3 regions of the Saccharothrix sp. CB00851 genome follow, and region 2 is predicted to be linked to each of the others. Evidence: riboswitches for the same ligand, from Rfam matches in the RefSeq annotation. Region 2 holds a riboswitch; each other region holds the start of a gene.
What was found. A riboswitch is a leader RNA that binds a small molecule or an ion and turns the genes downstream of it on or off. The one in region 2 is predicted to bind glycine.

Region 1 (10,100 bases), on a different contig from region 2:
CTGCGACACGTAGGGCGAAGCCTAGACAAACTTGCCTCGTACGGCGACTTGCCTCACCGAGGCAACTGAGAGGAAGAGGCAAGTCGCCATCCATCGAACCCTCTGGCAGCCCTTCGGCCGGCATCGTTCACCACGCCGAAGGGCTACCAGAGTTCACCACCGAGATGAAGCCGCCGCCGGGGTCAGCACTCGATGACGTTGACGGCGAGGCCGCCGCGTGCCGTCTCCTTGTACTTGACCTTCATGTCCTTGCCCGTCTCACGCATGGTCTTGATGACCTTGTCCAGGGACACGAAGTGCGAGCCGTCGCCGCGCAACGCCATCCGCGCCGCGGTGATGGCCTTGATCGACGCCAGGGCGTTGCGCTCGATGCACGGGATCTGCACCAGCCCGCCGATCGGGTCGCACGTCAGCCCCAGGTTGTGCTCCATGGCGATCTCGGCCGCGTTCTCGACCTGCTCCGGCGTGCCGCCCAGCACCTCGGCCAGCCCCCCGGCCGCCATCGAGCAGGCCGAGCCGACCTCGCCCTGGCACCCGACCTCGGCGCCCGAGATCGACGCGTTCTCCTTGAACAGCACGCCGACCGCGCCCGCCGTCAGCAGGAACCGCACCACGCCGTCGTCGGACGCGCCCGGCACGAAGCGGGTGTAGTAGTGCAGCACGGCGGGCACGATGCCGGCCGCACCGTTGGTCGGCGCGGTCACCACGCGACCGCCCGCGGCGTTCTCCTCGTTCACCGCGAGCGCGAACAGCGTCACCCAGTCCATCACCCTCAGCGGGTCGGTGGCGTAGTGCTCGGCCTCCATCCGGCGGCGCATCTCGGCCGCGCGACGACGTACCTTCAGCCCACCGGGCAGCACGCCGTCGATCGTGCAGCCGCGCTCGACGCACGCCTGCATCACGTCCCAGATGTGCAGCAGCCCCGACCGCACCGCCGCCTCGTCCCGCCACGACAGCTCGTTGGCCAGCATGACCTCGCTGATCGACAGCCCGGTCTCCCGGCACCGCGCCAGCAGCTCGTCACCCGTGCGGAACGGGTGCGCGACCGACGTCTCGTCGGCCTTGATGCGGTCCGTGCCGGTGGCCGTCTCGTCCACCACGAACCCGCCGCCGACCGAGTAGTACACCGCCGAGTCGACCACGTCGTCACCCGAGTGGGCGGTGAAGCTCATGCCGTTGGGGTGCAACGGCAACGACTTCCGCCGGTGCATCACCAGGTCGGTGGCCTCGGTGAACACGATGTCCCGCACGCCGGCCAGCCGCAGCCGCCCGGTGGCACGGATCTCCGCCAGCCGCCGTTCGGCGTCCTCCGGGTCGACCTCCTCCGGCCGGTGGCCCTCCAGCCCGAGCAGGACCGCTTTCGGGCTGCCGTGCCCGTGCCCGGTCGCGCCGAGGGACCCGAACAGCTCGACGTGCACCCGGTCGACCGAGTCCAGCGCGGGCCGCAGCCGGTCGGAGAACATCATCGCCGCGCGCATCGGGCCCACGGTGTGCGAGCTCGACGGCCCGATCCCCACCGAGAACAGGTCGAACACGCTGATCGCCATGGCGTCAGTCCCCGGTCAGTTCCGCGTACTTCGCCGCGGTCAGCAACCCCGTCGCGTCGGTCACCGCCACCTTGAACAGCCAACCACCGCCGTACGGGTCGTTGTTGATCAACGACGGGTCGTCCACGACCTCGGTGTTGACCTCCACGACCTCGCCGCTGACCGGCGCGTACAGATCGCTGACCGACTTGGTCGACTCCAGCTCGCCGCACACCTCACCGGACGTCACCGCGGCGCCGACCTCGGGCAGCTCCACGAACACGATGTCACCCAGCGACTCCGCCGCGTACGACGTGATGCCGATCGCCACGGGCTCCTGGGTACCCGGCGCCCAGTCCACCCACTCGTGCTCGGGCGTGTACAGCAGGTTGTCCGGAAAAGTCACGACAGCGCTCCCTCACGGCAAGGTCCTCCAGCCCCACTCTGTCCTGGGACCTGAGAGCTTCGCCGTCAACGACGGCTTGCACCGTGGGTGCGCGCGTGAGCACGCTTTCCAGAGTCGCCTCACCCGAGCGGTTCTCGCTGCCTGAGAGTGTGCGGGGTACTTGCTCCTTCGGCGCCCCGGCCTGTTCACCGAGGTCTCTCCCGCGCGGGTTCCGGCGCTCATGACGCGCCGCGGCCGATGTTCAGTTGGTTGGCCCGAACGCTAGGTGCCCGTGCCGACGGGTGTCAACGCGGCCGAAGGCTTGTTCGACAAGCACAACGCCACACCATCGCGTTGGTGCTACCGGCACGATGACACCGAAAACCCGTTAACGGACCTTTGGTGTAACAACGGCCGAAGGAGCCCACCGTGCGGATCGCAGTTCCCCGCGAGATCAAGAACCACGAGTACCGCGTCGCGCTGACCCCGGCGGGCGCGCACGAGCTGACGCAGCGCGGTCACGACGTGGTCGTCGAGACCGGCGCGGGCCTCGGTTCGGCCATCACCGACGAGGAGTACCTGGCCGCCGGCGCGAAGGTGCTCGCCACCGCGGACGACGTGTGGGCCGAGGGCGACCTGGTGCTCAAGGTCAAGGAGCCGATCGCCGAGGAGTACCCGCGGCTGCGCAAGGGCCAGGTCCTGTTCACCTACCTGCACCTGGCCGCCGACCGGCCGCTGACGCGGGCGCTGCTGGACTCCGGCACCACCGCCATCGCCTACGAGACCGTGCAGACCGCGAACGGCGCGCTGCCGCTGCTGGCGCCGATGTCCGAGGTGGCGGGCAGGCTGGCGCCGCAGGTGGGCGCGTTCTCGCTGATGAAGCCGTCCGGCGGTCGCGGCGTGCTGCCCGGCGGCGTGCCCGGCGTGCACCCGGCGCGGGTCGTCGTGATCGGCGGCGGCGTGGCGGGCCTGAACGCGGCCGCGATCGCCGTCGGCATGGGCGCGGACGTGCAGGTCCTGGACACCAACGTGGACCGGCTGCGCCACATCGACGCGCTCTACCAGGGCCGCCTGCGCACCGTGACGTCCAACCGGTACGCCGTGGAGCAGGCCGTGCGCGAGGCCGACCTGGTCATCGGCGCGGTGCTGGTGCCCGGCGCGAAGGCGCCGAAGCTGGTGAGCAACGAGCTGGTGGCCGACATGAAGCCCGGCGCGGTGCTGGTGGACATCGCGATCGACCAGGGCGGCTGCTTCGCCGACTCGCGGCCGACCACGCACGCCGAGCCGACCTACCAGGTGCACGACACGGTCTTCTACTGCGTGGCGAACATGCCCGGCGCCGTGCCGCGCACGTCGACCTACGCGCTGACCAACGTGACGCTGCCCTACGCCGTCGCCTTGGCCGACCAGGGCTGGGAAGCGGCGCTGCGCGCGGACGCGTCCCTGGCGCCCGGCCTGAACGCGCACGAGGGCCTGCTGACCAACCTGCCGGTCGCGCAGGCGCACGGGATGACCCACACGCCGATCGACCTCTGAGGCGCGAACCGCGAAGGGCCCCGCTCACAGCACGTGAGCGGGGCCCTTGCCTACGTAAGACGGCCCGCTCAACCAGCCTGGGGGTCACTGGGAGCGGGCCGCGTGACCAATCTTAGCCGGGAACAGGGCTCCGTGCCCAGCGGCCCCACCGATCCGGCCGAAGTGTCACCCCTGCGGTGGCAACACGCTGTGTACACGTTCAAGCAATCGAATGAACCTGGGTGATAACGGGTAAGTCACGACGGCCTCGCGACCGATGCACAGGACGGGAACTCCGCAGCTACGCAGCGGGGTCGTCCGCTCGCGCGGCGTTCTGCCGCGCCACCTCCGATCGGAGTGCAGATGGCTGAACCTGAGGGCTGGATCGACTGCCACGACCCCTTCGGGCGGGACCGGTCGATGACCGTTCTCGTCGAGAACGACCGAGTTCTGCTGGTCGCGCCGCCGGGCGAGTCCGCTGTGATGTCCGTCACGCAGACGCGCAGGTTGCACCGCCTGCTCGACCAAGTCGCCGACAGGATGTGAGCGGCGTGGACGAGGCACTGCGCGCCGCCGTGCTGCGCCGCCTGGCGTTGCTGGACGAAGCCGCGGAGACCGGCGAGGCGGAGGCCCTCGTGCCGCTCGCCCGGTCCGAGATCCACCGCCTGGCCGACGGGTGGCGGCTGCTGCTGACCGTGCACCAGCCCGATCCGGACGGCCGCTGCGGCGCGTGCCCCGGCATCCTGCGGCACAAGAAGTGGCCGTGCCAGGTGTGGACGATGGCGCACCAGCACCTCATCGGCGACGGCCTGCCGCACCGGCAACGCCGCCGTCCGCTGCGGACGCTGCGCCATTCGAAGGACGTCGAGACGACCACCGAGATACCGAGGGTCGCGTCGAAACCACGGCACGCCCTCCCCGAGTGACCCTCCTAAGGCAGGATGACGCCCGGTAGGAGTACTCGGGAGGGACGCGTGCACGACGGCACAGGCCGCATCGTGGTGCAGAACTTGACCAAGCAGTTCGGTCCGGTCGCAGCGGTGCAGAACCTCAGCTTCACAGTGGAACCCGGTTCGGTGACCGGCTTCCTCGGCCCCAACGGGGCCGGCAAGACGACGACGCTGCGCATGCTGCTCGGCCTGGTGACCCCCACGGCGGGCATCGGACTGATCAACGGCAGGCCGTTCAGCCAGCTCGGCAACCCCGCGCGGGTGGTCGGCGCGGTGCTGGAGGCGCAGGGCTTCCACCCCAAGCGCACGGCACGCAACCACCTGCGGGTCTACGCCGCGGCGATCGGCGTGCCGGACTCGCGGGCCGACCAGGTGCTCCAGCTCGTCGGGCTCGGGGCGGCGGGCGACCGCAAGGCGGGCGGGTTCTCGCTGGGCATGAAGCAGCGGCTGGCCCTGGCCACCGCGCTGCTGGGCGACCCGCAGATCCTGGTGCTCGACGAGCCGGCCAACGGGCTGGACCCGGAGGGCATCGCGTGGCTGCGGACGTTCCTGCAGTCCTACGCGCGCAGCGGGCGGACCGTGCTGATCTCCAGCCACCTGCTCGCCGAGGTGGAGCAGACGGTCGACCAGGTGGTCATCATCAGCCGCGGCCAGACCATGTACTACGGGTCGCTCGACCAGCTGCGCGACCAGCAGCAGGCCCGCGTGCTGGTGCAGCCGTCGGACGTCGGCGCGCTGGTCGCGGCGCTGCGCGAGGACGGGATCACCGGGATCGAGCAGGTGCCGGACGGCCGCATCGCGGTCAGCGGCGTGGCGGCCAAGGAGGTCGCCGACACCGCGCTGAAGGCGGGCGTGTCGATCTACGGCCTGCAGGAGGAGAAGGTCGACCTGGAGCGGCTGTTCTTCCAGCTCACCAACGGCCAGTACGCGGCGCCGGGACAGAGCCAGTACGCGGCACCGGTCGGGTACCAGCAGCCGCAGCCCGGCTACCAGCAGTTCCAGGCGCCGCCGGGCTACCAGCAGTCGCCGCAGCAGTACCAGACTCCCCCGTCCGGCTACCAGCAGCCGCCATCGGGCTACGAGCAGTACCAACAACCAGCGCAGGGCTACCAGCAGCCGCAGGGTTACCCGGGAGCACCGCAGCCGCCGCAGGACAACCCCTACGGTCCGCCGCAGCAGCAGGACAATCCATACGGTCAGCAACACGGCCAGGGCGGCCTCGGGGGCGGTGCGTGATGGGCAACCTGATCAAGGCCGAGTTCCGCAAGACCACCACCACGGGCCTGTGGTGGGGCCTGATGATCCCGACCGTGCTGCTCGCGTTCGGCTGGGCGCTGGGCACCGGCGCGATCTTCAAGACCGTCTCCGACTTCATGGGCAGCAGCGACGCCGAGGAGCTGGCCACGCTGCTCAACGTGGACCCGTCGCAGTGGCAGATGTCGGTGTTCGGCATCGCCCGCAGCATCAACGTGGCCACGATCTTCCCGATGATCTTCGGCGGCCTGGCGATCGCGAACGAGATCAACCGCAAGACGATCACCACCACGTTCCTGACCGCCCCGAACCGGGTCTCCGCGCTGGGCGCGAAGATGGTCGTCTACGTCCTGTGGGGCGCGATCTTCGGCGTCGCGATCGTGGCGTCGGTGAGCATCGGCATCGCGCTGACCTCGAACTCCGGCTCGCTGCCGGACGCGGGCGGGTGGCTCGCGATGGCCGGCGTCGGCATCCTGTCGTCGATCCTGATGACCATGTTCGGCGTCGGTGTCGGCGCGCTGATGACCAGCGTCGTCGGCACCACCGTGGTGCTGCTGCTCTACATGCTGATCGTGGAGAACGGCCTGCACCTGGTGCTGTCGTCGCAGGGCCTGCCGGAGATCATCGGCTTCCTGCCCAACGGCGCGGTGAACGGGCTGACCGGCTCGGTGGCGTCGTCGCTGTTCCTGGCGAACGCGGGCGTCGTGCCGGACGAGATGGTCGAGGTGCTGCGGGCCATCGCGGGCGCGCTGGGCGCGTTCGACTGGTGGCTGAGCGGGTTGATCTTCCTGGTCTGGACGGCGTTGTTCTTCCTCGGCGGCTGGGCCACCACGCAGCGCAAGGACATCACCTGATCGCGTGATCTTGAACGCCTGACGGAGGCCGCCCCGAAGGTTCGGGGCGGCCTTCGTCACACCGACCCGGCCTGCGCTGTCGGTGGTCGGACCTATGTTGGACCTCGTGACTGTTTCCGACGGCTGGATCCGCAGGCTCGCCAGGGCGTGCTGGCGGCACCGCGCGCTCGTGGTGCTGTCGGTGCTCGCCGCCGTCGTGGGCGTCGGGTTGCAGGCCGTCGGCCCGTTGCTGATCAAGGTCGCGGTGGACGACGCGATGGTCGGCCGCACGGACCGCCTGGCTTGGCTGGCGATCGTCCTGGCCGGCCTGGAGCTGCTGACCTTCGGCACCGCGTTCGTGCGCCGGTTCCTCGGCGGGCGGCTGGCCGTCGACGTGCAGCACGACCTGCGCCAAGCCGTGTTCGGCGCGGTGCAGCGGCTGGACGGCCCGAAGCAGGACGCGCTGCGCACCGGCCAGGTCGTGTCCCGCTCGATCACCGACCTGCAGCTGGTCAACAGCCTGCTGTCGATGACGCCGCTGGCGTTCGGCACGGTCGTGTTCGCGGTGGCGGCGATCGTGGCGATGTTCTGGCTCTCGCCGCTGCTGACCGTGATCGCGCTGGTGATCGTGCCCGCCGTCGGCGTGGTCGCGGCCCGCAGCAGGCTGACGCTGTTCCCGGCCACGTGGTCGGCGCAGCAGCGCGCGGCGGACGTGGCTCAGCAGGTCGAGGAGACCGTGACCGGCGTGCGCGTGGTCAAGGGCTTCGGCCAGGAGGCGCGCGAGGTGTCCCGGCTGGAGTCGCGGGCCGCGCTGTTGTTCGCCGAACGGATGCGCGCGGCCCGGCTGACCGCCCGCCCGTCGGCGACGTTGAACTCGCTGCCGTACCTGGGCCAGGTGGCGGTGCTGGCGCTGGGCGGCTGGCTCGCGCTGCGCGGCGAGGTGACGCTGGGCACGTTCCTGGCGTTCGCGACCTACGTGGCCACCCTGGTCGGCCCGACCCGCCTGCTGGCGAACCTGATGGTGACCGCCCAGCTGGCGCGCGCGGGCGTGGAGCGGGTGTACGAGCTGATCGACTCGCAGCCGACGGTCGTGGACGGCGAGCGGGACGTGCCCGCCGGTCCGGTCGCGGTGGAGCTGCGGGACGTGACGTTCGGGTACACCCGCAGCGAGCCGGTGCTGTCCGGGGTGTCGCTGCGCGTCGAGCCGGGCGAGACGCTGGCGATCGTCGGCACGGCGGGCTCGGGCAAGTCGACCGTGTCGCTCCTGCTGCCCCGGTTCTACGACGTGCACGAGGGCGCGGTGGCGGTCGGCGGCGTGGACGTCCGCGACCTGCGCCTGTCGTCCCTGCGGCAGACCGTCGGCACCGTGTTCGAGGAGGCTTTCCTCTTCTCCGACACGGTCCGCGCGAACATCGCCTACGGCCTGCCGGACGCCTCCGACGAGCAGGTCCGGGCCGCGGCACGGGCGGCCGAGGCGCACGAGTTCATCGAGGCGCTGCCCAACGGCTACGACACCGTCGTGGGCGAGCGCGGCCTGACGCTGTCCGGCGGTCAGCGCCAGCGCGTGGCCCTCGCCCGCGCCCTGCTCTCCGACCCGCGCGTCCTGGTCCTGGACGACGCGACGTCGGCCGTGGACAACGCGACCGAGGCCGCGATCCACCGCACGCTGGCCGCCGTGACCGCCGAGCGCACCACCCTGCTGATCGCGCACCGGCGGTCGTCGCTGGCGCTGGCCGACCGCATCGCCGTGCTGGACGCGGGCCGGGTGGTCGACATCGGCACCCACGCCGAGCTGCAAGGGCGCTGCCGCCTCTACCGCGAGCTGCTCGCGGGCCCCGGCGAGGCGATCGAACAGGTCGACCCCCGTGCCGACGCGCGGCTGGAACCGGGCCCGGACGGCACGACCCCCGACCTGTGGCCCGAGCCCGAGGACGCCGACGACCTGGCCGTGCGCGCGGCGAACCGGGCGGTGGGCGCGACCAAGCCGTCCCGCGGCGGCGGGAGCACGTCCGCGCTGGTGGGCGGCACACCGCCGAGCCCGGAGCTGATGGCCCGCGTGCACGCCCTGCCGCCCGCGCGGGACGTGCCGGTCCTGCACGGCGAGGACCCGCGGGCGCCCGACCCAGGCTTCCGCCTGCGCACCCTGCTCCGCCCGGTCCGCTGGGCGATGGTGGGCGTGGCCTGCCTGCTGCTGGTCGACACGGCACTGGCCGTGACCTCGCCGAACCTGGTGCGGCTGGGCATCGACCGCGGCGTGGTGGGCGGTCAGGCCGGCTGGCTCTGGGCCGCGGTGGCGATCAGCTTCACCCTGGTGCTGCTGGGCTGGGTGTCCGCGGCGGTGGGCACGGTGGTGACGTCCCGGGTCGGCGAGCGCCTGCTCTACCTGCTGCGCGTGCGCAGCTACGCCCACCTGCAACGACTGGGGTTGGACTACTTCGAGCGCGAGATGGCCGGCCGGATCATGACCCGGATGACCACCGACGTGGACGCCCTGTCCAGCTTCCTGCAGACGGGCCTGACCACGTTCGTGATCAGCGTGCTGACGGTGGTCGGCATCGCGGTGGCGCTGGTCGTCACCGACCCCGGGCTGGCCCTGGTGGCGTTGAGCGTCCTGCCGATCCTGCTGATCGCGACGGTGATCTTCCAGCGCCTGTCGTCGGCGGCGTACGCGGAGGCGCGGGAACGCGTCAGCGCGGTCAACGCCGACCTCCAGGAGAACGTCTCCGGCCTGCGCGTGTCGCAGGCGTACACGCGGGAGGCGCGGTCGGCCGAGGCGTTCGCCGAGCGCAGTGACGCCTACCGCCGGTCCCGGATCCGGGCGCAGCGGTACATCGCCACCTATTTCCCGTTCCTGTCCCTGCTCTCGGGCGTGGCCCAGGCCGGGATCCTGGTGGTCGGCGCGTACCGGGTGGCGGACGGCTCGCTGTCACCCGGCGTGCTGCTGGCGTTCGTCCTGTACCTGGGGTTGTTCTTCTCGCCGCTGTACCAGCTGTCCGGCGTGTTCGACGGCTACCAGCAGGCCAGGGTCGGTCTGCGGCGCATCGGCGACCTGCTGCGCACGCCCACCACCGTGCCGCCGGCCGAGGACCCGGTACCGGTGACCGAGCTGCGCGGCGAGGTGGAGCTGCGCGACGTGACCTTCACCTACCAGGGCACCACGCGGCCGGCCGTCGAGGGCGTCTCCCTGCACGTCTCGCCCGGCGAGACCGTCGCCCTGGTCGGTGCGACCGGCGCGGGCAAGTCCACGCTGGTCAAGCTCGTGGCGCGGTTCTACGACGCCACCGGCGGCGCGGTCCTGGTCGACGGCGTCGACCTGCGCGACTACGACCTGTCGGCGCTGCGCCAACGGCTGGGGATCGTGCCGCAGGAAGCGCACCTCTTCGGCGGTGACATCGCGGAGAACGTCGCCTACGGCAAGCCGGACGCCACCCGTGCCGAGATCGAGGCGGCGGTCCGCGCGGTCGGTGCCCTGCCCGTGGTGGCGTCGCTGCCCAACGCGTTCCACCAGCAGGTCGGCGAGCGCGGCCAGGGACTGTCCGCCGGCCAGCGGCAACTCGTCGCGCTGGCCCGTGCCGAGCTGGTCCAGCCGACGATCCTGCTGCTGGACGAGGCCACCGCGGCGCTGGACCCGGCGACG
Region 2 (10,100 bases):
GCGAAGGACGAGGCGCCGGGCCAGTGGAAGGGCCAGGGCGTCGGCGGCACCTGGTTCGTGGTGCGGCCCGACGGCAAGCGCAACGTCGAGTGCCTCCCGCCGGGGGTGACGGCCCCCGCCGCGTAGTCCGCTGTGGAACGCCCTGATCCCCCGGGCCTGGGGTTGGCCGGGGGATCAGGGCGTCGCACAGCGGGTCAGAGGGTGCGGACGACGTCGCGGTAGTCCAGGCGCGGGTTGCGCGGGTGGGTGCCGGAGTGGTCCGGGTGGCCGATGTTCACGATCACCAAGGGCAGGTGGTTGGTGTCGGCGAGGAACTCCCGGCGCACGCCTTCGGGGTCGAAGCCGCTCATCGGGCCCGCGGCGAGGCCGGCGGCGCGGACGCCGATGATGAAGTAGCCGGCCTGGAGCAGGGTGCTGGTCCTGGCGGCCTCGGTGCGCTTGGCGTCGTCGGCGAACGCGTCCTTGGCACCCGGGAAGTGGGGGAACGTCGTGGCCAGGTGCTCGTGGAAGTCGGTGTCCGCGGACAGGATCGCGGTGACCGGTGCGGCGAGGGTCTTGGCCCGGTTGCCTTCCGACAGGTGGGGCGCGAGGCGGTTCCTGGCGTCCTGGCCGCGGACGTACAGCACGCGCAGCGGCTGGCTGTTCATCGCGGTCGGACCCCACTTGACGAGGTCGTGGACGGCGCGGAGCTGGTCGTCGGTCACCGGCTCGTCGGTGAACGCGTTCGCCGTACGGGCCTCGCGGAACAGCAGGTCCTGTGCTTCGCCCGGCAACGTGAGAGTGGCGAGGGTCGCGGTCATGGTGCCTCTTTCGGTTGTCCCGTACGCGGGTTGCGCACGGGACAACCTCCAGTAAGCGCCAGCTATTCCGTGGCGGGCTTCACAGGGTCGGGTAGAGCGGGTGCTTGGCCGCGAGGACCTCGACCCTGGCGCGCAGGTCGGCGAGGTCCGGGTCGGCCTGCAGCGCGGTGGCGATGATGTCCGCCACTTCGGTGAAGTCCGTCGCGCCGAAGCCGCGGGTGGCGAGCGCGGGCGTGCCGATGCGCAGGCCCGAGGTCACCATCGGCGGACGCGGGTCGTTCGGCACGGCGTTGCGGTTGACCGTGATGCCGACCTCGTGCAGCCGGTCCTCCGCCTGCTTGCCGTCCAGTTCGGACGCCACCAGGTCGACCAGGACGAGGTGGACGTCCGTGCCACCGGTGAGCACCTTCACACCCGCCGCGGCGGCGTCGGGCTGGGAGAGGCGGTCGGCGAGGATCTTCGCGCCCTCGACGGTGCGCCGCTGGCGGTCGGCGAACTCGGGTGACGCGGCGTGCTTGAACGCGACGGCCTTGCCCGCGATCACGTGCTCCAGGGGCCCACCCTGCTGGCCCGGGAACACGGCCGAGTTGATCTTCTTGGCGAGGTCGGCCTCGTTGGTCAGGATCACGCCGCCGCGCGGGCCGCCGAGGGTCTTGTGCGTGGTCGTCGTCACGACGTGCGCGTGCGGCACAGGGCTCGGGTGCAGACCCGCGGCGACGAGACCGGCGAAGTGCGCCATGTCGACCATCAGGTAGGCGTCGACGGAGTCGGCGATGCGCCGGAACTCGGCGAAGTCCAGCTGGCGGGGGTAGGCCGACCAGCCGGCGACGATCAGCTTCGGGCGGTGCTCCAGGGCCAGGCGCTCGACCTCGGCCATGTCGACGCGGCCGTCGGTCTCCGAGACGTGGTAGGGCACCACGTTGTAGAGCTTGCCGGAGAAGTTGATCCGCATGCCGTGGGTGAGGTGCCCGCCGTGCGCCAGGTCGAGGCCCAGGATCGTGTCACCGGGCTGGAGCAGGGCGAACATCGCGCACGCGTTGGCCTGCGCGCCCGAGTGCGGCTGGACGTTGGCGAAACCGGCGCCGAAGAGGTCCTTGACGCGCTGGATCGCCAGGCGCTCGATCACGTCGACGTTCTCGCAGCCGCCGTAGTAGCGCCGGCCGGGGTAGCCCTCGGCGTACTTGTTCGTCAGCACCGAGCCCTGCGCCTGGAGCACCGACACCGGCGTGAAGTTCTCCGAGGCGATCATCTCCAGCGTGCTCTGCTGCCGGTGCAGCTCGGCGGCGACGGCGTCCGCGACCTCCGGGTCGAACTCCGCGAGGGAGGTGTTGAAGTGCTCGGACATGTGTGGGTCTCTCCCTTAGCTGGATCGCTTGTAGAAGGGCAGTGCGACGACTTCGACCGGCTCGTGCTTGCCCCGGACGTCGACGGACAGCCGGGTACCGGGTTCGGTGTTGCCGACGGTGACGTACGCCATGGCCACGGAGTACCCGAGGGTGGGCGAGAGCGCGCCGCTGGTGACCTCGCCGATCGGGTTGCCGGACGCGTCGAGCACGGGGTAGCCGTGCCGGGGCGCACGGCGCGAGGTGGTCTTCAGGCCGACCAGGACCTGGTCGACGCCCTGTTCGGCGACGGTGGCGAGGGCGTCGCGGCCGACGAAGTCGCCCGGCTTGTCCAGCTTCACCACCCGGCCGAGGTTCGCGTGGAACGGCGTGTGGTCGCGGCCCAGCTCGTTGCCGTACAGCGGCATGCCCGCCTCCAGCCGGAGGGTGTCGCGGCAGCCGAGGCCCGCGGGCTTGAGGTCGTGCGGCGCGCCCGCCTCCAGGAGGGCCTGCCAGACGTGGGCGGCGTCGTCCGGCGCGACGAACAGCTCGAAGCCGTCCTCGCCGGTGTAGCCGGTGCGGGCGAGCAGGACCGGCTTGCCCGCCACCTCGGTCGGGTACGAGGCGTAGTACTTGACCGAGGTCAGGTCGGTGGGCGTGAGGCCGGCGAGGATGGCGGTGGACTTCGGGCCCTGCACGGCGAGCAGCGCGTAGTCGGTGGACTTGTCCTCGACCGTGGTGTCGAAGCCCTTCGCCCGCTCGACCAGCGCCTCGTGGACGACGGCGGCGTTCGAGGCGTTGGCGACGACGAGGTACTCCTGGTCACCGGTGCGGTAGACGATCAGGTCGTCGATCACGCCGCCGTCGGCCTCGCAGATCATCGTGTACCGGGCGCGGCCGACGCCGATCGCGGACGCGTGGCCGACCAGGGCGTGGTCCAGCGCGGCGCCCGCCTGCGGCCCGGTGAGCAGGATCTCACCCATGTGGGTCAGGTCGAACAGGCCCGCCGACGTGCGCACCGCGTGGTGCTCGGCCAGCTCGCTGTCGTAGCGCAGCGGCATCCGCCAGCCCGCGAAGTCGGTGAACATGGCGCCCAGCGCCTCGTGTTCGGCGTGCAGGGGCGTGCGGCGGCTTTCCATCAGGCGGGCCCTCCCTGGGTGCGGACATGGCGGCGGCGCCGACCGGTCGGGTCGGCGGGCGGCACGTCCGAGAGATTCACGAGCGAAAGGATGACACGGTCCACCGGAGACTCCTCGTCGAGTGAGCCTCCCCCTCTGCCATGAGCCTGAGAGCTTCGCCGCCGGGTGAGGGCGGCTTGCACCGTGGGCGAGGCGCACCGGGTGCGCCTGCTTTCCAGAGTTGCCTTCGTCGGGCGGTACCTGTGCCTGAGAGATTCCGGGGAGGAGTTGCTCCTTCGGCGCCCCGGTCGGGGACTCTCCCGCTCGACATCGACGGCCGTGTTCAGTTGGTACCGCCAGACGCTAGGGGTGCCCGGCGGGCGGGGTCAACCCCGGTCACAGGCTCTTCTCGGCCCGGACGCTCTCGACCACCTTGCGCTCGGCGTAGAACGACACGAACGGGATCGTGCCCGCGAGCAGCACCAGGACGGTGCCCTTGATCGACCAGCGGGCCTTGAGCGCGAGGTCGACGGTGAGCACCAGGTACACCGCGTACAGGAAGCCGTGGACGGGGCCGACGACCTGCATCATGCCCTCGTTGCCGCCCGCGTACTTGGCGATCATGGCGACCACGAGCAGCAGCAGGCCGACACCGACCACGTAAGCCATGAACCGGAACCTGCTCAACGCGCCGCTCATCGCCCTACCTTCACCTCACCGCTGGTCCCGCGCGTGGAGTTCGGCGAGCATGCGGTTGTAGGCCGCGAGCTCTTCGTCCTCGTCGTCGTGCGCGGGTGTTCTGACGGGCTCAACGGTAACGACCGGCCGGGACGGCTCGGCCACCGGCTCCGGCGCGACGTCGGCGGGCGCCTCGGCGGCCTCGGCCTTGCGGCGGGCGTCCAGCCTGCGGATGCGCCACACCATGAACGCGGGGAAGAGGCCGAACAGCGGCCACTGGAAGACGTAGCCGAGGTTCTGGAACGTGCCACCGGCCTGCGAGAACCGCTCCCACTGCCAGTAGGCCAGCCCGCAGCACACGACCAGCGACGCCAGGCACACGGCGACGATGGCCAGCCGCTGGGGGGTGATGAGGCCTCGCACGCCTCAAGAGTACTTCCTACTTCACACGGGGCTGGGGCTCCCCGCACAGGAGCCCGCCCCTGGGAAAGGTGAGGGCTCCAAGACCTCAGGAGCCCGCCCCGACTCGTCGGACCTAGGCCACGCCGTCCCGGCGTTGCCTCTGCAGCCTGGCCACGCACCAGGCCGCCGCACTACCCCGACGCAGGTGCTGGAGCACCGTCATCGGGCCGAGGCGACGACCGAGGTCGGCGGGCGTGAGCCCGGCCGCCCGGTAGTCCAGAGCGCGCTGGTCCAACGGGCTGATGCCCGCGTCCCACCACAGCTCCGCCTCGGACAGGTCACCCACCAGCTGCCAGTAGCTGGCGGCGGCCGCGAGCAGGACCTCGGGCACCTCGGGCGCCCGCTTCCGCATCGCCGCCACGTACGCCGGATCCGCGGACTCGACCTTCACCAGGCCGCGGGAACCGCCATTCGCCCGCTGCACGGGGATCCCCGGTGCGGACGGCGGGGCTTCCGCGAGCCACGCGTCCTTGATCCGGTTCACCTCCTGCAGCTCGGCGTCGTCCGAGCGCTCAGCCGCCCACTGCCGCAACAGCTCGTCGACTCCGGAGTCCTCGACCATTCTGCCTCCTCATCGGTCGAAGATCAGCCAATGCGACGCACCGTATTAGCGGGTACCGACAACCGCTAGACCCCGGTTTGTCTAAAACCCTGTTACCAGGGCGTTATAGCCCTCATTCCACCCGTACGGTGCAACGTCCGGGGCGCATAGTCACCGATCGTGACCGCATTGAGCGGAGTTCGCGGCGGTGCGGCGGGTGATCTAGGCGAAGAGGCTGCGGACGAAGGTGATGATCGACTCGGCGCCGGACTGGAGCCACCCGAGCGCGGTCCTCACCGCTTCGGCGGACTCGTTCGGCTGGGTGATCAGGAGGAACAGCACCAGCGCGACCGCCGCCAGCGTCACCACCTTCTTGACGTTCACTGATCGCTCTCCGTCCGTATCACTGGGCAGGGCGGCCGGGCGCCGCTCCGGTCGTGTCAACGGCCATGGTCCCTCATTCACCCGGATGATGACGGTCGATCCCGCCGCCATCGCCCGACCGGCCGCCGGAACGACCACGCAACCAGGCTGGAACCACCTCGACTGTCACCCGAACGGACGATCAAGGGGACCAGCGGTCCCGCCGATCACCAAGGTACGGGCACTCGCCCACCCCCCAGGCACGGACACCGAGGTTCCAAGACACGTTCATCTCTTCGCCGCCCATCACCTGATTGCGCCGACGTACGCACCGAGCGTGACAAAGGTCGATGCGGGCTGCCACTCAATTCCGGTCCCCCTTCAGGTGATTTACCGCGCCCTTTTCCAGACCAATCGGGCACCGGTCTCCTCAGGCGACGACCCCGGACCGCCGCAACCCCTCGATCTCGTCCTCCCCCAGCCCCAGTTCACCCAGGACGGCGACCGTGTGCTCACCCACCGCGGGCGGTCGGCCCGGCGTGGCCGCGGGCGTCCGGTCGAACCGCGGCGCGGGCGCGGGCTGCGCCACCCCGTCGACCTCGACGAACGTCCCCCTCCGCGCGTTGTGCCCGTACCCGGGCGCCTCGCCGGGGGCCAGCACGGGCGCCAGGCACGCGTCGGTGCCCTCCGCGAGCGCCGCCCACTCATCCCTCGTCCGGGTGGCCACCGCGGCGGCGATGCGTGACCGCAGCTCCGGCCAGTTCGCCGGGTCGTGCCGCCCGGGCAGCCCGGCGTCGGCCAGGCCGAGCACGACCAGCAGCTCGGCGTAGAACTTCTCCTCCAGCGCCCCGACGCTGACGAACCCGCCGTCCGCGGCCTCGTACACGTCGTAGAACGGCGCGCCGCCGTCCAGCAGGTTCTCCCCGCGCGCACCGGGCCAGGCGCCGGCCGACGACATGCCGTGCAGGAACGTCGTCAGCAGCGCCGCGCCGTCGACCATGGCCGCGTCCACCACCTGACCGCGCCCGGACCGCTCCCGCTCGTACAGCGCGGCCAGCACGCCCAGGGCCAGCAGCAGCCCACCGCCGCCGAAGTCGCCGACGAGGTTGAGCGGCACGGTCGGCGGCGCGCCGGCCCGGCCGATCGGCTCCAGCGCCCCCGCCACCGCGATGTAGTTGATGTCGTGCCCGGCGCGGTCGGCCAGCGGGCCGTCCTGTCCCCAGCCGGTCATCCGCCCGTAGACCAGTCGCGGGTTGCGGGCCAGGCACTGCGCCGGCCCGATGCCCAGCCGTTCGGTCACCCCCGGCCGGAAGCCCTCGACCAGCACGTCGGACTCGGCGACCAGGCGGAGCACCAGCTCGGCGCCTTCCGGTCGGCGCAGGTCGACGCCGATCGACCGCCGCCCGCGCCCGAGCAGGGGCACCTCGGTACCGCCGCCGACGCGGTCCACCCGCACCACCGAAGCGCCGAGGTCGGCCAGCACCATGCAGCCGAACGGGGCGGGCGCGAGGCCCGCCAGCTCGACGACCTTGAGCCCTTCCAGAGGTCCCGGCATGTCAGAGGGACCTCGCGATGATTTCCTTCATGATCTCGTTCGTCCCGCCGTAGATCTTCTGCACGCGGGCGTCCGCCCACGCGCGCGCGATCGGGTACTCGGTCATGTAGCCGTAGCCGCCGAACAGCTGCACGCACTCGTCCACCACCTGGCACAGCCGTTCGGTGGCCCACCACTTGGCCATCGCCGCGGTGGGCACGTCGAGCCGGCCCGCCAGGTGGTCCTGGACGCACTCGTCCACGAAAGCCCTGGTCACACGGGCCTCGGTGGCGCACTCGGCGAGCTTGAACCGGGTGTTCTGGAACTTGATCAGCTCGCGGCCGAACGCCGTGCGGTCCTTGACGTAGGCCAGCGTGAGGTCCACCGCGGCTTCGATGCCCGCCACGGACGCCACCGCGATGATCAGCCGCTCCTGCGGCAGCTGCTGCATCAGCTGGATGAACCCCTGACCCTCGCCGGTGCCCAGCAGGTTCGCCGCGGGCACGCGCACGTCGTCGAAGAACAGCTCGGCGGTGTCCTGGCCGTGCATGCCGACCTTGTCCAGCACCCGGCCGCGGCGGAAGCCCTCGGCCTGCGCGGTCTCCACGACGAGCAGCGAGATGCCCGTCGCGCCCTGGCTGGGATCGGTCTTGGCGACGACGATGACCAGGTCGGCCTGCGCGCCGTTGGTGATGAACGTCTTCGAGCCGGACAGCACGTACTCGTCGCCGCGCCGCAGCGCCCGCGTCTTGATGTTCTGCAGGTCGGAGCCGCCGCCGGGCTCGGACATGGCGATCGCGCCGACGTACTCGCCGGACGCCATCTTCGGCAGCCACCGCCGCTTCTGCTCTTCGGTTCCGTAGGCGTTGAGGTAGTGGGCGACGATGCCGCTGTGCACGCTGTTGCCCCACGCGCTGTCACCGCACCGTGCCTGCTCCTCCAGCAGCACGGCCTCGTGCGCGAACGTGCCGCCGCCACCGCCGTACTCCTCGGGGATGGACAGGCAGAGCAGGCCGACCTCGCCCGCCTTGGTCCAGAAGTCCCGGTCCACCTGCTTCTGCGCGGCCCAGCGCTCCTGGTGCGGGACCGCCTCCCTCTCGAGGAACGTCCGAGCCAGCTTGCGCAACTGGTCCAGGTCCTCGGTCATCCATGCGGAACGGCGAGTTGGCATGACTCGACGTTCCCACTGGTCGGACCTGTCCGCCATGACCGCAGCGCGCCAGGGTGACCCGTGATCGTGAGCAAAACGGTCAGGGTCTCGCCCCCGGCCTGGGAGCCCTCAGGACTCGACCCCACGGGATGGTGAGCTATTAAGTCACCTCGCTCGGTCATGGGCAGGGTCGAGTGCCGTGGTTACCGTGGAGTACATGAGCGAAGCCTTGATCTTCGACGCGGTGCGCACACCGCGTGGCAGGGGAAAGCGCGGTTCGCTGCACAGCGTCAAGCCGATCACCCTCGCTTCCGGGGTGCTCGCGGCGCTGGCGCGGCGCAACGACCTGGACACCTCCGCGGTGGACGACGTGGTGTTCGGCGTCGTGTCACCGGTCGGCGAGCAGGGCGCGGACATCGCCCGCACAGCGGTGCTCGCGGCCGGGTGGGACCTGCGGCCGGCGGGCGTGCAGCTCAACCGGTTCTGCGCGTCGGGCCTGGAGTCGGTGAACCTCGCCGCGGCCAAGGTCGCGTCCGGGTTCGAGGACCTGGTCGTGGCCGGTGGCGTCGAGTCGATGTCGCGGGTGCCGATGGGCTCGGACGGCGGCGCGTGGATGGCCGACCCGGAGACCAACATGGCGGTCAACTTCGTGCCGCAGGGCGTGAGCGCGGACCTGATCGCCACGCTGGAGAGGTTCACTCGGGAGGACGTCGACGCCTACGCGCTGCGCTCGCAGCAGCGGGCGACGCTGGCCCGGGACAAGGGCTGGTTCGACCGGTCGCTGGTGGCCGTGGTCGACCAGAACGGCTCGGTCGTGCTCGACCACGACGAGGCGATCCGCCCGGAGACCACGCTGGAAGGGCTGGGCAAGCTCAAGCCGAGCTTCTCGTTCCACGGCGACCTGGGCTTCGACGCCGTGGCCATCGACCGGTACCCGACCGTGGAGCGCATCGACCACGTCCACACCCCGGGCAACTCGTCGCAGATCGTGGACGGCGCGGCGGCGATGCTGATCGGCAACGAACGCATCGGCCGGGAGCTGGGCCTGACGCCCCGCGCGCGGATCATCGCGACCGCGGTCGTCGGATCCGAGCCCACGATCATGCTCACCGGTCCCGCCCCGGCCGCGCGCAAGGCGTTGGACAAGGCGCGGCTGACCGTCGAGGACATCGACCTGTTCGAGATCAACGAGGCGTTCTCGTCGGTGGTGCTGAAGTTCCAGCGCGAGCTGGACCTGCCCGACGACAAGGTCAACGTCAACGGCGGCGCGATCGCCATGGGCCACCCGCTGGGCGCGACCGGCTGCATGATCCTGGGCACCCTGCTCGACGAGCTGGAGCGCCGGGACCTGCGGCGCGGGCTGGCCACGTTGTGCGTGGGCGGCGGCATGGGCATCGCGACGATCATCGAGAGGGTCTGATGGCTATCCACTTCGAGCGGGACGACGAGGGCATCGTCACCCTCACGATGGACATGTCCGGTTCGGCGAACGTGATGAACGCCGAGTACCACCAGGACATGGGCGCGGCGGTCGCGCGGCTGGAAGCCGAGCGCGACGACATCGCGGGTGTGGTGCTGACGTCGGCCAAGAAGACGTTCTTCGCCGGTGGAGACCTGAACGTGCTCATCCGGATCACGCCCGAGAACGCCGCCGAGGCGCTCGGGTTCCTGGAGGAGATCAAGGGCCAGCTGCGGCGGTTGGAGCTGCTCGGCAAGCCCGTCGTCGCCGCGATCAACGGCAGCGCGCTGGGCGGTGGCCTGGAGATCGCGCTGGCGTGCCACCACCGGGTGGTGCTGGACGACGACAAGATCCAGCTGGGGCTCCCCGAGGCGACGCTGGGCCTGCTGCCCGGCGGTGGCGGCGTGACCCGGATGGTGCGGCTGCTCGGCGTGCAGCCGGCGTTGCCGTTGCTGATGGAGGGCAAGCAGCTGCGGCCGGCGCGGGCGTTGCAGGCCGGGATCGTGCACGAGCTGGCGTCCTCACGCGAAGAGCTGATCGCCAAGGCGCGGGCGTGGATCAAGGAGAACCCGGCGCCGCAGCAGCCGTGGGACAAGCCGGGGTACACCGTGCCGGACGTGCGGGTCGGCGACCCGAACCTGTACGGGCTGCTCGCCGCCGCGCCCGCCGTGCT
Region 3 (10,100 bases), on a different contig from region 2:
TCCCGGCGTTGAGGTGGCTGCACGGCCACTCGACCGGCGCGGCGCCGTCGACGCTGGTGTCCGCGCACGCCGAGGTGGCGATGACCGCCTCCGCCACGATCGAGCTGATCACCAAGGCGAACGGCGCGGCCATCGACGCTGCCCGGGAGGACCTGCTGGTGAAGTGCGTGGACGGCGTCGTGTGGCTCTACCGACAGGCAACGTTCCACGAAGACGGCACCTGTTGTTTCGACCACAGCTCCTATGACACCTCGACAGTGGCGCGCGCGCTGTTCGACGCGCTGCGGCACGAGTCGCTCGTCGAGGAACTCGCGACCCGGGGCATCCCTTCGATGGACAAAGTCATCCTGGGGTCGGCCCGCTGGCTCCTGGTGCGGTTCGACCAGGCCGACCGCGGCGACATCGGAGCCATGCTGAACCCGTCGGAGTACGCGCAGATCGGGCGTGCGCTGGCCGTGTTGACCGAGCGGTACGACCTGGACGAGCACGTCGGCGCGCACACCCGGTACCAGACCTGCTCGGAGGTCATCAGCAGGATCCTCATGACGCTCTTCGAGCGGAAGAGCGAGCGCATGGTGGACGTGACCCCCGAGGGCGGCGGCAACAGGACTCTGGCGATCTGGTGGGACGACTTCTTCGGAACCTCGGAGGTCCTCCTCTTCCTCGGCGCGGTGAGTGACTCGGCCGACCACGGCCGGACGGTGCTCACCGCCGTCGAACGAGCCATGATCCGTGAGTGCATCGCACGCTGCTTCCTGCTGGTGGAGCACTCCCAGGCGGACGGCCTTTGGGGCGGTTACCTCGACACGGTGGGCGTCTTGAACGCCTACGTCTCCATCAGCGAGAACAGCAAGCGCCTGTTCAACGAAGGCCGCGGCAGGCACCAACTCGTGGCGCAGCCGCGCATCGTCTTCCGCGCCGTCCGCTGGGTGTGCGACCCCACCCAGCGCAGCTCGGACGGAAGCGTCCTCCACACGGCCTGGCTCACCACGTTGTTCGTCATCGCCCTGGTCCGGGTAGCCACCATGTGGGAGTACTCCGACCGGACGGTCGGCGAGTTGTACGACGACCTCAGCATGGCGATGGACCGGGGCATCTCCGAACACCGGGCGAGCCAGATCTCCGCCATCCTGGACCGGGAGAACGCGCTGGAGAAGCTGGCGGCGGAGTCCGCGCTGCTCCACCGGGCCAGGGCGGTGTCCAGCCACCTGAGGTGGGTGCGGTCGCGCTTCGCGCTCACCGTGCTGGTGATCGTCCTGGGCGGCGCCACCGCGACATCCGTCGGCACCCTGGGCGGGATCTTCACCGTCGAGTTCCACTCGAAGAACACCGCCGACGTGCTCAGCCTCGTCGCGCTCACCACAGCGGGCGTGTTGGCGATCATCACGGTGCTGTGGTCGGTCGGACGCCCACCGGAGTGACGGAGAGACCATGGACGTGCTCATCGTCGGCGGCTTCGAACCGTCGGGCCACGACTCGACCGCCACCGCGCTGGCCCAGGCGGCGGTGCGACGAGGACACCGGGTGCACGCCTGGAACTGGCGGGAGGTCCTGCCCGGGGTCGACACCCACCCGGTGTTCCACCTCCACCGGCGGGCGATCCCGGCGGGAGCGCCGCACGCGTGCGGGATCCTCGACAGCGAGGCGATACCCGAGGCGCTCGGTCCGGACCTGGCGCACCTGCTCCCGGATCCCGCCGACTACGACGTGGTGTTGTCCGCCCATCCCTGGTCCACCGCGGTGGCCATCACGGCGATGGAGTCGGTGACGGGCACCATGCTCGTCGACTGCCACGGCGAGTTCGCCCCGTTCCCCAACGGCTTCCACGAACGGGTCGACCTGTACGTCGGTGGCCGGTTGTCGCGATCGGTCCCGGCGTGGGTCCGCCGGCGGTGCGTGCCGACCGGCGTGCCGGTCCGCGCACAGTTCGGCCGGGACCGGCGTCCGAAGGAGCCCAAGCTGGTCCTGCTGGGAGGTTCGGCCGGCCACGCGATCACCGAGACCGCCCGGCTCGCCGCCGGTGTGGCCGAGCGCGTCGGGGCACGGCAAGTGGTCGCGATCGCGCCGAACGACGAGGTCGCGTCCTCCTGGCGGACGGCCGGAATCCCGGATGTGGCCGTGGAGCCGACGGACATCAGCTCCCAGCTCGCCGACGCCACCTGGTTGATCACGAAGGCGAGCGGTCCGCCGGTCGCCGAAGGGCTCGCCAGCGGGTGCCAGGTGCTCTGCCCGCCGTCCGGTGTCTTCTGGGAGGACGAAGCACGCGCGTACCTGAGTGCAGAGCGCGTCGTCCACCCCCTCGCGCCCCTCGGGGCAGTGCCGAGTCGGGTGGACGTCGACGTCGAAGCGGCACGGCGCGTCGCACAGGAGTGCGTCGACGCGGGTTCGGCGATCTGGACGAGCATCGAACAGCGCTTCCGGACCGACGCCGCACCGACACCGGTCGAGCCGGCCGAGGTGGAGCTACTCGCCCGGCTTCGCGCCGAAGCGCTGCGGTGGCCGGAGGAGAACGCCGCGCTGCCCGCGGTCAGCGCGGCGTTGGCCGACATCATCGACAAGTGGTAGCGCCGAGCCGCCCCGTCGAGAAGCGGTGGCGCCAAGCCGTTCCGACGTGGGCGGAACGGGGTTCCGGCACCCGCGTGCGCGGTGCGACGCGGGTGCCGGCCGGATCAGCCATCAGCCGCCGTAGGCCGAGACCGGCGGGCAGGAGCAGACCAGGTTGCGGTCGCCCTTGGCGCCGTCGATGCGGCGCACCGGGGGCCAGATCTTCGGCGCCGAGGTGCCCGCCGGGAACACCGCCACCTCGCGGCTGTACGGGTGGTCCCACTCGGTCGCGATGGAGGCCGCCGTGTGCGGCGCGTTGCGCAGCGGGTTGTCGTCCACCGGCCACTCGCCCGAGCCGACGCGGTCGATCTCGTGCTTGATCGCGATCATCGCGTCGATGAACCGGTCGATCTCGCCCAGGTCCTCGCTCTCCGTCGGCTCCACCATGAGCGTGCCCGCCACCGGGAACGACATGGTCGGCGCGTGCAGCCCGTAGTCCGCCAACCGCTTCGCCACGTCGTCCACCGTCACGCCGGTCGCCTTGGTGATCGGCCGCAGGTCGAGGATGCACTCGTGGGCCACGAACCCGCCCTCGCCGGTGTAGAGCACCGGGAAGTGCTCGTCCAACCGCCGTGCCACGTAGTTCGCCGCCGCGACGGCGGTGAGGGTGGCGCGGCGCAGGCCGTCCGCGCCCATCATCCGCACGTACGCCCACGAGATCGGCAGGATCGACGCCGAACCCCACGGCGCGGCGCTGATCGGGCCGACACCGGTCGCCGGACCGGCGGTCGGCTGCAACGGGTGGTTCGGCAGGAACGGCGCCAGGTGGGAGCGCACGCCGATCGGCCCGACACCCGGACCACCGCCGCCGTGCGGGATGCAGAACGTCTTGTGCAGGTTCAGGTGCGACACGTCCGACCCGAACTTGCCGTACTGGGCCAGCCCGATCAGCGCGTTGAGGTTCGCGCCGTCCACGTACACCTGGCCACCGGCGTCGTGCACCAGCCCGCACACCTCGCGCACGGTGTCCTCGTACACGCCGTGCGTCGACGGGTACGTGATCATGATGGCGGCCAGGTCGTCCCGGTGCGCGTCGATCGTCGACCGCAGGTGCTCGATGTCCACGTTGCCGTGGTCGTCGCACTTGACCACCACGACCCGCATCCCGGCCATCACGGCGGACGCGGCGTTGGTGCCGTGCGCGCTGGACGGGATCAGGCACACGTCGCGGTGGTCGTCGCCGTTGGCGCGGTGGTAGGCGCGGATCGCCAGCAGGCCCGCGAACTCGCCCTGGCTACCCGCGTTGGGCTGCAACGACACCGCGTCGTACCCGGTGACCTCGGCCAGCCACCGCTCCAGGTCACCGACGATGCTCAGCAGCCCCTCGGCGTCCGACGCGGGCGCGAACGGGTGCAGGTCGGCGAACTCCGGCCACGTGATGGGCTCCATCTCGGCCGTGGCGTTGAGCTTCATCGTGCACGAGCCCAGCGGGATCATGCTGCGGTCCAGCGCCACGTCCTTGTCCGACAACGACCGCAGGTAGCGCAGCAGCGCGGTCTCGGAGCGGTGCGAGTGGAACACCGGGTGGGTCAGGTAGTCGCTGGTGCGGCGCAGGTCGGCGCAGATGCCGTCGGCGGTGTCGGCGTCCAGGCCGTCCACGTCGGCGACGGTCACGCCGAACGCCTTCCACACCAGGTGCAGGTGCTCGCGCGTGGTGGTCTCGTCGCACGCGATGGACACCACGTCGTCGTCCACCTGCCACAGGTTCACGCCCAGGTCGCGCGCGGCGGACACGACGGCCGAGGCACGACCCTCGACGCGGGCGCGCACGGTGTCGAAGAACTCGCCGTGCACGATCTCGACGCCGCCCTCCAGCAGGCCGGCGGCCAGCACGGTCGCCATCCGGTGGGCGCGGGTCGCGATCGCCTTCAGGCCCTCCGGACCGTGGTACACCGCGTACATCGAGGCGATCACCGCGAGCAGGACCTGCGCGGTGCAGATGTTGCTGGTCGCCTTCTCCCGGCGGATGTGCTGCTCGCGCGTCTGCAGGGCGAGGCGGTAGGCGAGCGAGCCGTCCGCGTCCACGGACACGCCGACCAGCCGTCCGGGCAACTGCCGCTCCAGGCCCTGTCGCACGGCCATGTAACCGGCGTGCGGCCCGCCGAACCCGATCGGCACGCCGAAGCGCTGCGTGGTGCCGATGACGACGTCCGCGCCGATCTCGCCGGGCGGGCGCAGCAGCGTCAACGCCAACAGGTCGGCGGCGACCACGGCCTGCGCGCCCGCCTTGTGGATCTCCTCGACCACCGACGCGTGGTCGCGCACCACGCCGGACGCGCCCGGGTAGGACAGCAGCACGCCGAAGAAGTCACCGCCCAGGCCGAGCCCTTCGATGCCCTGCGACAAGTCGGCGGTGACGATCTCGATGCCCAGCGGCTCGGCGCGCGTCTCGATGACGGCCAATGTCTGCGGCAGCGTGTCGGCGTCCACCACGAACTTGTTCGACTTCGACCGGCCCGCGCGGCGCACCAGCGTCATCGCCTCGGCGGCGGCGGTGGACTCGTCCAGCATCGAGGCGTTGGCCAGCGGCAGACCGGTCAGGTCGGCGACCATCGTCTGGAAGTTCAGCAGGGCTTCGAGCCGGCCCTGGGAGATCTCCGGCTGGTAGGGCGTGTACGCGGTGTACCAGGCGGGGCTCTCCAGCACGTTGCGGCGGATCACCGGCGGGGTGGTCGTGCCGTAGTAGCCCAGGCCGATCATCTGCGTCATCGGGCGGTTGCGGGCGGCGAGGGCGCGCAGCTCGGCCAGCGCCTCGGTCTCGGTGGCCGGCGCGGGCAGGTCCAGCACGAGGTCGCGTTCGCGGATCGACTCGGGGACGGCGTGCTGCGCCAGTTCCTCCAGCGAGCCGACACCGATCACGTCGAGGATGCGGGCCAGCTCGGCGGGCCGCGGGCCCACGTGCCGGTCGGCGAACGGGGTGCCGTGCTCGAGTGCGGCGAGGGGGATGCGGTCCTGCGTCATCGGTGCTGGCCTCCAGGGCTCCGGACAGACTTCTGCCGTTGCCCTCCCCCTCTGTCTTCTGCCCGACGTCGGGCGCCTGAGAGCTTCACCCGGTGGTCCGGGCTTGCACCGTCGGCGGGGTCGAGCGGTCGTGCCCGACCCGCTTTCCAGAGGCGTCTCACCCGCACGGTCCTTGCGCCTGAGAGGTTCCGGGGAGGATTTGCTCCTTCGGCGCCGAGACTGGCTCGGACTCTCCCGCACGGGATAAAGCGACTACGCGCGAAATCGTACCTGTCACGGGGGTGTGCGGTACCGCCGGCGCGACGTGGATCTCAGTGCCGCGCACCGGTTCCGCCTACCGCCGGGTCAGCCGATGGCCCTGGTGCGGCGGCGACGGGACAGCTCGTCGTCGGCCGCTTCCACGATCTCGGCCCCGTCCGCGCGTTCGGCGGGGAAGTCGTGGATCGTGCCGCTGATCTCCCGCATCGCACCGGAGACCGCGATGCCGAACACCCCTTGGCCGCCTTGGAGCAGGTCCACGACCTCCTCCGGCGACGTGCACTCGTAGACGGTGGTGCCATCGCTGAACAGCGTGATCCGGGCCAGGTCCTGCACGCCGCGGCGGCGCAGGTGGTCCACCGCGACCCGGATGTTCTGCAGCGAGACACCGGTGTCCAGCAGTCGCTTGACGACCTTGAGGACCAGGATGTCCTTGAACGAGTAGAGCCGTTGGCTGCCGGAACCGTGGGCGCTCCTTATGGTGGGGTTGACCAACCCCGTGCGCGCCCAGTAGTCCAGCTGGCGGTAGGTGATGCCCGCGATCTGGCACGCGGCGGGGCCGCGGTACCCGACCAGTTCGTCCGGCAGCGAGGAGTCCGGGAACAGCTCACCCTGTTCGCCGGATCCGGCCCGGATGGGCGCTTCCTCGACCACGCCTGCCTCCCCTCGGTCCGGTCACGACGACCGGCGACCAACGTGAAGCCGCCGCGGTGCCCGAATCACACCGTGGCAATTCACCTGAGTTCGACGGTAAGACCGGCTAGGGGGCAGGTCAACGCGACGCGCGGGGCGTGTCTGACCTCAACGTGAGGTTGAGGTTGAGAGAGACGCCTGTCGTAAGCCATTCGGGTGACGTTTAGTGATCGTTTAGCGGCGGGGTGCTGACGTTGTGTAACCCGGAGGTGTGACACCTGGAGGTGGCACGCGGGGTTGATCCACAACGCACCGCGCACGCTTGCGGAGGGCCGTTCACGGCTCCGCGCCGACGTTTTCGGCCCTTCGCAGGTGGCGGTGGGTGGGGGCGAAAAGCTTTCAAGCGTCCTCGCCGGACGGGCAGATCAGCAGGATGACATCCCGTTCGTTCCGTCTCCGTCTTGTTCCGTCGGGAACTCCCGCTGGGTTGGTGGTCCCGGGGTACGTGTCATCCCACCGACCTCCCTCCGGGCTACCACACGCGTCAAGAGGGCGCCCGAAGTTGGAGTATCAGGCAACGCTCGCACGAGGCCCCCTTGACACGTGCGGTAGGGCTACGCCAGGTCGGCGGGATGACACGAACCCCTACCTCTGCAAAGCGGCCGCACCCGCCCCGGGCCCGCTCGACCCCGCGCCCGATCGCGACCCCCGGCACGTGCCACTGGCGGCGCTGTTTGCCCTTCCAAAGGTAGGGCTTCGTGTCATCCCGCCGACCTGGCTTTGCCCTACCGCACGTGTCAAGGGCGGCGCGTCCAACTTCGACTGTCACTTCACTGGAGCCTCGCGCCGCCCTTGACACGTGTGGTAGCCCGGAGGGAGGTCGGTGGGATGACACGGAGTCCGGGACCACGACCCAACAGGACATCCCCGACGGAACAAGACCGAGACGGAACGAACGGGAGGTCATCCTGCTGATCTGCCCGTCCGGCGAGGACGCTTGAAGGCTTTTCAAGCCGTCCACCGCGAGCCAAGGCGCCAGCTACATGCCCCGGCGTGGCCTACGTGTCGGCCCCGCGGAAGTCCTCGGGCGAGACGGAGTCGAGGAACTCGCGGAACTTCTCGACCTCGTCCTCCTGCTCGTCCGGGATGATGAGGCCGGCCTCGGCCAGCACCGACTCCTCCGCGTGGATCGGCACGCCGATCCTCAGCGCCAGCGCCACCGAGTCACTGGGCCGAGCGGACACGCGGATGTCGCCGTCGAACACGAGTTCCGCGAAGTAGGTGCCCTCCTGCAAGTCCGTGATCCGCACCTGCTCCAACTGCCGGCCGAGGGCTCCGATGACGTCCTTGAGCAGGTCGTGCGTCAACGGCCGGGCAGGACGGACACCTTGCTGCTCCAACGCGATCGCCGTGGCCTCGACCGATCCGATCCAGATCGGCAGGTACCGTTCGCCCTCGGTTTCGCGCAGCAGCAGGATCGGCTGGTTGGCGGGCAGTTCCACCCGCACGCCGACGACGCGCATCTCGCTCATCGGGTCTCGCCTCCCTCAGCGCGCTGAAATTCTGGCGTCCCCGCTACCAACGAGGATCCCCCACGTACTCTTTCGACGCTACCCGCCAAGCGGGCCCTGTGCGCAACCGCCCGCCCTCATCGGATCACGATGCGGACACGCGTTCACCTCGGCGAAACAGGCCGACCGGTGACGTCACGCAGGCCAACCTTCACCAACAGTGTGTGCAGCGTTACGGAAAGCGCCGCCAGCTCCCGCACCACGTCCTCGCGGTCGCGTTGCCGGTGGGCCGCGCCGACGGCCTGCTCGACCAGCCCGACCTCGCGGTCCGCCGCGGCGCGGAACGGCCGCAGGTGGCGTGCTTCCAGGCCGTGCTCGGCCATCGCCCGCACGGTCGAGGCGATCTGCACCGCCTCGTGGTCGTAGAACCCGCCCGCACCGGCCCTGATCAGGCCGAGCTGCTCCAGCTCGACCAGCACCCCGGCTTCGATGCCCGCCCTCGCCAGCAGGTCCTCGCGGGTCACCCGGTGCCCGACCGCCGGGGACGGGTCGACCGCGCGCAACGCCTTCGCCGCGCTCTGGTCGGCCGCGTCCAACTGCTCCTTGATGACCTTCAGCGGCAGGTACCGGTCCCGCTGGGCGGACAGCACGTACCGCAGGCGGTCCACGTCCGCGGCCGTGAACTGCCGGTACCCCGATGCCGTGCGCGCCGGGCGGACCAACCCCTCCGACTCCAGGAACCGGATCTTGGAGATGGTGACGTCGGGGAAGTCGGGCCGCAGCTGCGCCAGCACCACCCCGATGCTCAACCCCCCGCGTGGCCGCCCGGCCGCCGTCACCGGAGCCCCATCGCTCAGGCCCCCTGGCCCCCGGCGCCCGGACCGGTCAGGAACACCAGGCGGAACTTGCCGATCTGCACCTCGTCGCCGTTGGCCAGCACCGCCTGGTCGACGGGCTCGCGGTTGACGTAGGTGCCGTTCAGGCTGCCCACGTCGATGACCACGAACTCACCACCTTCACGGCGGAACTCGGCGTGGCGACGGGAGACCGTCACGTCGTCGAGGAAGATGTCGCTGTCGGGGTGCCGCCCCGCGCTGGTCGTGTCGCGGTCCAGCAGGAACCTCGACCCCGCGTTGGGGCCGCGCTTGACCACGAGCAGCGCCGACCCGGCGGGCAGCGCGTCGACGCCCGCGACGGCAGGCTCCTGGGCGGGCGCCTCGGCGCCCTCGACCTCGGCGAGGAAGTCCGCCCGGAAGACGGAGGTCCGCTCCGGGGACTGCTCTGGCGGAACGCCTGGCCCGTCGTTCGTGCTCACCTGAGCTCTCCTCCTGCTGCTGGAACCGTCGAGACCGCTAGAACCTATCGTGCCCGAACCCTTGTCTGAGGAGCGGCTCCCCCACCGACCGAAGAGCCGCCGGAAGATCGACGTCACTCCCCCGCCACCAGCTCCTGGTACGCCGCGGCGTCGAGCAGGTCGTCGACCGCGGTCGGGTCCTCCAGCCGCAATTCCACCATCCAACCCTCGCCGTACGGGTCGGAGTTCACCAGGTCGGGCTGCTGGTCGAGCGAGTCGTTGCGGGCGACGACCTCGCCCGCGAGCGGCGCGTAGATGTCCGACACGCTCTTGGTCGACTCCACCTCGCCCAGCGTCTGACCGGCGGCGACCTGCTCGCCGAGTTCCGGGAGCTGGACGAACACGACGTCGCCGAGCTGCTCCTGGGCGTAGTCGGTGATGCCCACTCGCACGGTGTCCTCACCCGTGCGCAGCACCCACTCATGTTCCTCGGTGTACTTGAGCTCCTCGGGAATCACCGCGGTGTGCTCCTTCAATGACGGTGGATCAACGCTCCGCCGGATCTTCCCACGTCGCTGTTCAGGCCGGCGCGACACCCGGCCGTCGCCGCATCGCGAGGGTGAACTGGTACACGTACAGCACCCCCGACCACAGGTACAGGGCACCGCCCCAGACCATGAACGCGTAGGCCACCGGACGGGCGACCTGGGCGGCCGTGGAGGCGCCCTGGGCGAGCAGGAGCATGGGGAACGCGTAGAGCAGGTTGAACGTGGCGGCCTTGCCCAGGTAGTTGACCTCGAACGGGCGGTAGCCGCGGGCCCGCAGCACCGGCAGGCAGA

Region 1: it holds a riboswitch for glycine, as region 2 does, so the genes downstream of both, gcvH (glycine cleavage system protein GcvH) here and gcvT (glycine cleavage system aminomethyltransferase GcvT) in region 2, are expected to answer to the same signal.
Region 3: it holds a riboswitch for glycine, as region 2 does, so the genes downstream of both, gcvP (aminomethyl-transferring glycine dehydrogenase) here and gcvT (glycine cleavage system aminomethyltransferase GcvT) in region 2, are expected to answer to the same signal.

Annotation. Positions count from the first base shown of each region.
Region 1 covers NZ_LWLC01000016.1:73,973-84,072, reverse strand. The annotation lists gene A6A25_RS17730 (L-serine ammonia-lyase) at 183-1,547, opposite strand; gene gcvH (glycine cleavage system protein GcvH) at 1,552-1,932, opposite strand; glycine riboswitch at 2,051-2,145, opposite strand; gene ald (alanine dehydrogenase) at 2,341-3,447, shown strand; gene A6A25_RS17715 (hypothetical protein) at 3,790-3,972, shown strand; gene A6A25_RS17710 (hypothetical protein) at 3,978-4,352, shown strand; gene A6A25_RS17705 (ABC transporter ATP-binding protein) at 4,401-5,612, shown strand; gene A6A25_RS17700 (ABC transporter permease subunit) at 5,612-6,484, shown strand; gene A6A25_RS17695 (ABC transporter ATP-binding protein) at 6,579-10,100, shown strand, end outside.
Region 2 covers NZ_LWLC01000011.1:13,574-23,673, reverse strand. The annotation lists gene A6A25_RS11965 (hypothetical protein) at 1-126, shown strand, start outside; gene A6A25_RS11960 (malonic semialdehyde reductase) at 195-800, opposite strand; gene glyA (serine hydroxymethyltransferase) at 880-2,145, opposite strand; gene gcvT (glycine cleavage system aminomethyltransferase GcvT) at 2,161-3,264, opposite strand; glycine riboswitch at 3,390-3,484, opposite strand; glycine riboswitch at 3,486-3,573, opposite strand; gene A6A25_RS11945 (DUF3817 domain-containing protein) at 3,637-3,939, opposite strand; gene A6A25_RS11940 (hypothetical protein) at 3,955-4,341, opposite strand; gene A6A25_RS11935 (transcriptional regulator) at 4,454-4,942, opposite strand; gene A6A25_RS44690 (hypothetical protein) at 5,144-5,305, opposite strand; gene A6A25_RS11930 (CaiB/BaiF CoA transferase family protein) at 5,715-6,839, opposite strand; gene A6A25_RS11925 (acyl-CoA dehydrogenase family protein) at 6,841-7,989, opposite strand; gene A6A25_RS11920 (acetyl-CoA C-acetyltransferase) at 8,186-9,388, shown strand; gene A6A25_RS11915 (3-hydroxyacyl-CoA dehydrogenase NAD-binding domain-containing protein) at 9,388-10,100, shown strand, end outside.
Region 3 covers NZ_LWLC01000013.1:37,336-47,435, forward strand. The annotation lists gene A6A25_RS15410 (hypothetical protein) at 1-1,421, shown strand, start outside; gene A6A25_RS15415 (hypothetical protein) at 1,432-2,565, shown strand; gene gcvP (aminomethyl-transferring glycine dehydrogenase) at 2,677-5,565, opposite strand; glycine riboswitch at 5,722-5,812, opposite strand; gene A6A25_RS15425 (MerR family transcriptional regulator) at 5,911-6,477, opposite strand; gene A6A25_RS15430 (bifunctional nuclease family protein) at 7,515-7,988, opposite strand; gene ftsR (transcriptional regulator FtsR) at 8,132-8,806, opposite strand; gene garA (glycogen accumulation regulator GarA) at 8,821-9,282, opposite strand; gene gcvH (glycine cleavage system protein GcvH) at 9,396-9,779, opposite strand; gene A6A25_RS15450 (CDP-alcohol phosphatidyltransferase family protein) at 9,841-10,100, opposite strand, start outside.